DNA from 3 places in the Mesorhizobium sp. 1B3 genome. Region 1 is predicted to be linked to each of the others. Evidence: predicted binding sites of a transcription regulator. Region 1 holds the regulator's gene; each other region holds the start of a gene.

Evidence for each region. Region 1 encodes PhoB, which activates phosphate uptake and scavenging genes when phosphate is short. Its sites were predicted from a motif close to TGTCATNNANCTGTCAT; they were not measured.
Region 2: the regulator PhoB is predicted to act here: its motif matches at 1,002-1,018, upstream of phnC (phosphonate ABC transporter ATP-binding protein).
Region 3: the regulator PhoB is predicted to act here: its motif matches at 1,232-1,248, upstream of ACCO56_RS18900 (DUF1045 domain-containing protein).

What each region holds. Positions count from the first base shown of each region.
Region 1 covers NZ_JBJHDO010000024.1:32,403-34,666, forward strand. Annotated here, with positions in the region: gene phoU (phosphate signaling complex protein PhoU) at 1-610, shown strand, start outside; gene phoB (phosphate regulon transcriptional regulator PhoB) at 690-1,379, shown strand; gene ACCO56_RS32560 (ABC transporter substrate-binding protein) at 1,520-2,264, shown strand, end outside.
Region 2 covers NZ_JBJHDO010000006.1:345,196-347,459, reverse strand. Annotated here, with positions in the region: gene ACCO56_RS18930 (2-hydroxyacid dehydrogenase) at 1-405, shown strand, start outside; gene ACCO56_RS18925 (hypothetical protein) at 402-725, shown strand; gene phnC (phosphonate ABC transporter ATP-binding protein) at 1,090-1,932, shown strand; gene phnD (phosphonate ABC transporter substrate-binding protein) at 1,998-2,264, shown strand, end outside.
Region 3 covers NZ_JBJHDO010000006.1:341,058-343,321, reverse strand. Annotated here, with positions in the region: gene phnE (phosphonate ABC transporter, permease protein PhnE) at 1-1,149, shown strand, start outside; gene ACCO56_RS18900 (DUF1045 domain-containing protein) at 1,288-1,995, shown strand; gene ACCO56_RS18895 (alpha-D-ribose 1-methylphosphonate 5-triphosphate diphosphatase) at 1,997-2,264, shown strand, end outside.

The sequences.
Region 1 (2,264 bases):
TTCGATCAAGGCACTGCTCGCTTCCGACACCGCGCTCGCCCAGCGCGTCATTTCCGACGATGCGGTGATGGACGCCAAGCAGCGCGAGCTCGACGAGCGTGCCATCACCATCATCGCCAAGCGCCAGCCCATGGCGCAGGATCTGAGGGCCGTGGTCGGCGCCATCCGCATGGCTGCCGATCTCGAACGGGTCGGCGATCTCGCCAAGAACATCGCCAAGCGGGTCGGTGCGGTCGGCCAGAGCGTCATGCCGCGCGGGCTGTCGCATTCCATCGAGGCGATGTCGGCGCTGGTGCTCGTCCAGGTCAACGCCGTGGTCGAGCACTATGTGGCGCGCGACACGCAGGCGCTGGTGAAGCTGCGCGCCGACGACGAGAAGATCGACATCCAGTACACGGCCATTTTCCGCGAACTCCTCACCTACATGATGGAGGATCCGCGCAACATCACGGCCTGCACGCATCTGCTCTTCTGCGCGAAGAATCTGGAGCGGATCGGCGATCACGTCACCAATATCGCCGAGAACGCCTATTATGTGATGACGGGTGAGCAATTGCCGGTGCAGCGCCCCAAGCTCGACGAGACATCGCAGATCGCGCTCGCCGAATAATCCCTTCCAAGCAGGTTTCTGTCGGAAAAACGTCGGCCACTTTTTCGAAACCTGCTTAGCCCACGGAGGCCAAGGACGGATGATTGCACCCAAGATCATGGTCGTCGAGGACGAGGAGCCGCTTTGCGTTCTCCTGCGCTACAATCTCGAAGCCGAGGGTTATCAGGTGGAGGTCGTCACGCGCGGCGACGAAGCCGAGCTTCGCCTTCAGGAAAACGTGCCCGACCTCCTGGTACTCGATTGGATGGTGCCGGCCGTCTCCGGCATCGAGCTCTGCCGTCGGCTCAGGATGCGGCCGGAGACCGAGCGGCTGCCGATCATCATGCTGACGGCGCGCGGCGAGGAAAGCGACCGCGTGCGCGGCCTCTCCACCGGCGCCGACGACTATCTGGTCAAGCCCTTCTCGACGCCTGAATTCATCGCGCGGGTGCGGGCGCTGCTGCGCCGGGCCAAGCCCGAAGTGCTGTCGACCGTGCTCAAGGTGGGCGACATCGTGCTCGACCGCGAGTCGCACCGCGTCTACCGCAAGAAAAGCGAGATCAAGCTCGGCCCGACCGAGTTCCGGCTGCTGGAATTCATGATGCAGCATCCCGGCCGCGTCTTCTCGCGCAGCCAGCTTCTCGACAATGTCTGGGGCGAGACGATCTACATCGACGAGCGCACCGTGGACGTCCATGTCGGGCGGTTGCGCAAGGCAGTGAACACGCCGCGCGCGCCCGACGTCATCCGCACCATCCGCGGCGCCGGCTACGCCATCAACGAGGCGTAGACGATCCTTCTTGTCCGGCGCTCGAAAACCCCTCATCCGACCTCGCTTCGCGAGGCTCGTTGACTCCCGAATAATACTTATACAATATAACAATTGGCGCGGGGGCGGCTGCCGCCATCCGCTCAATCGGGAGGACTGGCATGAAAAGATTCATTCGCGCGGCGGCTGCCGCCACCTTCTTGCTTCCCTTGCTGGCCGGGGCGGCCAGCGCCGACGTCACGATCGGCGTCACCGTCTCGTCGACCGGACCGGGAGCGGCGCTCGGCATTCCGCTCAAGAACTCCGTCGAGCTGTGGCCCAGTGAAATCGACGGCGAAAAACTCAACGTCATCGTGCTCGATGACGCGGGTGACCCGTCGGTCGCGACCACCAATGCAAGGCGCTTCGCCAATGACGACAAGGTCGACGTCATCATCGGCTCGGCGCTCACTCCGGCATCCATCGCTGTCTCCAGCGTGGCGACCGAAACCGGCACGCCGCACCTCGCCTGCTCGCCGGTGCCGCCCAATGTCGCCGGCGCCAAATGGACGTTCGTGTTGCCGCAGGCCGCCGATCTCATCGCCCGCACCCTCTTCGCCAGGATGCAGAAGGATGGGGTGAAGAATGTCGGCTATATCGGCTTCTCCGATTCCTACGGTGATCTCTGGGTCAACCAGTTCAAGGCGATGGGCAAGGACTATGGGCTGAACCTCATCGCCGAGGAACGCTATGCCCGGCCCGATACGTCCGTTTCCGGTCAGGTTCTGAAGCTGGTCGCCGCCCAGCCCGACGCCGTCTTCGTCGGCGCCTCCGGCACCGGCGCGGCGCTGCCTCAGCTTGCGCTGCGCGAGCGCGGCTTCAAGGGGCAGATCTACCAGACCCACGGCGCGGTGACCTTCGACTTCC
Region 2 (2,264 bases), on a different contig from region 1:
CATGCCTCGCCGGTCGAACTCGCTGAGGACAGCGACGTGCTCGCCGTCTGCGTCGCCGCCAACGCCGCCACGCAGGGCATCGTCAATGCCGAGGTGCTTGCTGCCCTCGGCCCTACGGGCTTCCTCGTCAATGTCGCACGCGGCAGCGTCGTCGATGAAGATGCACTGCTTGCGGCTCTGAAGGGGGGAAGCATAGCCGGGGCCGGCCTCGACGTCTTCGTCGACGAGCCGACCATCCGCGAGGAGTTCTTCACCGCGCCGAACACCGTTCTCATGCCGCATCAGGGCAGCGCGACTGTGGAGACCCGGGTGACGATGGGCGAGATCGTGCTTGCCAACATCGCCGCCTATTTTGCCGGCGAAAAGCCGCCGACCTCCGTCAACTCACAAATGGACAAGCCATGATCGTTCGCCAGGCCTTCTTCGAAGGCAGCATCCGTTCTGGGCAAGAGACTGCCTTCAAGGCCTATGTCGCGGAAAAGCTGCTGCCCATGTGGCTGCGGTTTCCCGGCATCAGGGAAGTGCGCGTGCTCTACAATGTCGAGCGCGACGAGGGCGCCCCTTCCTACCCGATGGTGCTTTCCACCATGTATGACAGCCGCGAGGCTCTCGCGGCCGCGCTCGAGTCACCGGTTCGCTACGAGAGCCGGGAAGCGACCAAGGGCCTGTTCGACATGTTCGAGGGTCATATCCACCACCACGTCTTCGACCTGGCCGAGGGCTGAGACCGGCCGGGTGTTGCGCCGCGGTCTGCGGCCGGCCGCCAGGGAACGGAATGGATCCTCGTGTCAGCTTCGCTCACTGACGTGAGCTCGCGCCCGAGGATGACGATTTGCATTGAGGCCTGCGCCAATCGCCAGCGTTTGCGATTGGCATCGCGCCAGAAGCTTCGTCATACTCGGGCCCGAGCGAAGCGAGGATGACCCGAGTATCCATGCCGTTCCCTGGCGGCCGGCCGCCCGACGGCAGAGAACAAGGGCCTCTGTTGATCGTTACAAAACTGACATCGAACCGACACCGCAGCTTCATGGAGCTGCTTTAGCGGGTTCCCGTGGATAGGCCGAAGAGCCGCCGGACAGGGAAGCCGCAATGCTGGAAATCCGCAACGTGACACGCCGCTTCGGCGCGAAGACCGCCGTCGGGGGAGTGGCATTCGATATACCTCAGGGCCAGATGGTCGGAATCATCGGCCGTTCGGGCGCGGGCAAGTCGACGCTTCTGCGCATGATCAACCGCCTGATCGACCCCAGCCAGGGCTCGATCCTGTTCGAGGGGACGGATGTGTCGAAGCTGGCTGGGTCGGCGCTGCGCCGCTGGCAGCGCGACTGCGCCATGATCTTCCAGCAGTTCAATCTCGTTCCCCGCCTCGACGTCCTGACCAATGTTCTCCTCGGCCGGCTCAATCATCGGTCGACCGTGCTCAATCTCCTCAATGTTTTCTCCCGCGATGAGCGCGCCATGGCGATTTCGGCCCTGGAGCGCCTCGACATCGCCGGCACCGCGCTGCAGCGGGCCGGCACATTGTCCGGCGGCCAGCAGCAGCGCGTGGCGATCGCGCGGGCGCTGATGCAGCAGCCCAGGATGATCCTCGCCGACGAACCGATTGCTTCGCTCGACCCGCTGAACGCCAAGGTCGTGATGGACGCGTTGCGCGACATCAACCGGCGCGAGGGCATCACCGTCATCACGAATCTGCACACGCTCGACACGGCGCGTACCTATTGCAGCCGCATCATAGGCATGGCCGCCGGCGAGGTCGTTTTTGACGGCGGGCCCGGAGATCTGGACCGCGAGGCCGTGCGCCGCGTCTACGGCGCCGACGGCGACGGAAACGAAATCTCCGAGGCGATCACCTCGACCAGCATTCATGACGGCAGGCTCCGCCGCTTCGGCACCGCCGGCGCGCTCGAACCGGCCCTCGCCGGCCTCTGACGGCATCCAGACCTCACGAACGCTTCGGGCCAGCATTGCCCGAGCCCAAACAGGAGAAATATCTCATGCTCAGGAAGATCCTATTCGGCGCCGTTTCGCTCGCCGCCATCGCCATCGGTGCGGCCCAGGCGGAAGATCTCAAGGAATTCCGCATCGGCATCATCGGCGGCGAGAACGAGGCCGACCGGTTGCGCAATTTCCAGTGCCTGGTCGACCAGTTGCCTTCGGTCCTGGGCGTCGAGAAGGTGTCGCTCTTCCCCGCCGCCGACTATGATGGCACCATCCAGGGCCTGCTCGGCGGCACGCTCGACTATGCCGAACTCGGCGCTTCC
Region 3 (2,264 bases), on a different contig from region 1:
GAGACGCGGCCCAGGGTGGATTTCAAGGAAGATGGCGCGACCATCGCCTATCCGCGCTTCTCCGCCTATAACGCCGAAAGGCACCCCGACTGGATCACGCTCGATCCCGCGCCGACGGGCGAACCGAAACAGATCTTCCGGCATGTCGTCATGGATATGGGCGCCGGCACGATCGAACTCACGCCGGGCGAGGTCGTCGTCGCCAGCGGTGGAGAAAGGCTGGAAATCCGGGTCTCGCCCGGCAAGGGCATCGAGCCGAACGGCCAGCTTCCCGCCTGGGCCGAGGAAAAGGAACCGGGCAGGAAGATCATTGTCGATTTCGGTTTCTCCGGCCGCGCCGAGATCGAGGACGACGAGATCAAGGTGCGCCGACGCTTCTGGGGATGGGAGAATTTCATCTTCGACGCCAACTCGCCGTTCTGGGGCAAGTCGTTCGGCGAGGTGATCACGCTTGCCTTTTCGAGCGAACGCATCCGGCCCGAAATGTCGAACGCGGCTCTTGCTTTTGACAACATCCTCAACAATGCCGAGTGGCAGCATGGCGACGTCTGGCTGAAACTGCTGCAGACAATCGTCATGGCGTTTGCCGGAACGGTGCTGGCGACGCTGCTCGCCTTTCCCCTGGCCTTCATCGCCGCCCGCAACATTACGCCGAACCGCATCGCCAACCAGCTCGCCAAGCGCTTCTTCGACTTCCTGCGCTCGGTCGACATGCTGATCTGGGCTCTGTTCTTTACTCGCGCCTTCGGGCCAGGGCCGCTCGCCGGCATCTCGGCCATCTTCTTCACCGACACCGGCACCTTCGGCAAACTTTATTCGGAAGCGCTGGAGAATATCGACGACAAGCAGCGCGAGGGTATCCGCTCCGTCGGCGCCAATCCGGCCTTGGTGCAGCGCTACGGCGTGCTGCCGCAGGTCTTGCCGGTGTTCCTGAGCCAATCGCTCTATTTCTGGGAATCCAACACGCGCTCGGCGACGATCATCGGCGCGGTGGGTGCAGGCGGCATCGGGCTGAAGTTATGGGAGGCCATGCGCACCAACTCCGACTGGGAGAATGTGGCCTACATGGTGCTCCTGATCCTGCTCGTCGTGTTTGTATTCGACGGCATATCGAACGCATTGCGGAAGCGGTTGATGGGCGCAGCTTGAGGCGGCGGCCACAATCCGATCAACCTCTTCTTGTACCCGCCATGACTTGCCCTCGGGATTCTGCTACGGACAACTCACGCGGCTTCGTCATTCTGTCATGCAAATCACCTATGGCATCGAGGCTCGCGAGGATAAATCATGCGTTATGCTATCTATTTCACGCCTGCCCAGACCGATCCGCTGACACGGATCGCGGCCAACTGGCTGGGGCGTGACCCGTTTACCGGCGCCGCTACGCCGGCTCCGGTGGTCGGCGATCTCACGCCGGCTGAGGTCGCCTTCCACACTGCGGCGGCACGGCGCTACGGCTTCCATGCCACGCTCAAGGCGCCTTTCCGGCTCGCCGACAGCGAGAGCGAGGCTACGCTCCGCAAGGCGATGGAAACTTACGCGGCCGGCATGGCTCCGGTCGTCATTCCGCGTCTCGTGGTCAAGCAGCTCGACGGCTTCTTCGCCCTGGTACCGGATGAAAGGCTTCCCGATCTCCACCGGCTTGTCGACGATGTGGTGGTTTTCTTCGATCGTTTCCGCGCGCCCCTTACGGAAGCCGAGATCGAACGGCGCAACCCGGATGCGCTGAGCCCTGGCGAGTTTCGCAATCTCTGCCAATGGGGTTATCCTTACGTCTTCGAGGCGTTCCGTTTTCACATGACGCTTTCCGGCCGCGCCGCCGAAGCAGAAGCGCCACGCCTGCGCGCGGCGATCGAGTCCTTCTTCGCGCCTGTCCTCGACAAGCCTGTCGCGATCGATGGGCTCGCCCTGTTCGTGGAGCCCGAGGCCGGAGCGCCCTTCACCGTCCAGTCCTATCATCCGCTGGGGAACCGGCGGGAAAGAAAGTCCGCCTGACATGCCTGCCGAAACAGTACTCACCAACGCCCGCCTCGTTCTCGCCGACGAAGTCGTCACCGGATCGGTGCTGATCCGCGACGGCCTCATTGCCGACGTCTCCAGCGGTTCGTCTCGCGCCGGCGAGGACGTCGAAGGCGATTACGTCATTCCGGGCCTTGTCGAACTCCACACCGACCATCTCGAGGGCCATTACGCGCCGCGCCCCAAAGTGCGCTGGAATCCGATCGCCGCCGTGCTTGCCCATGACGCCCAGGTCGCCACGGCCG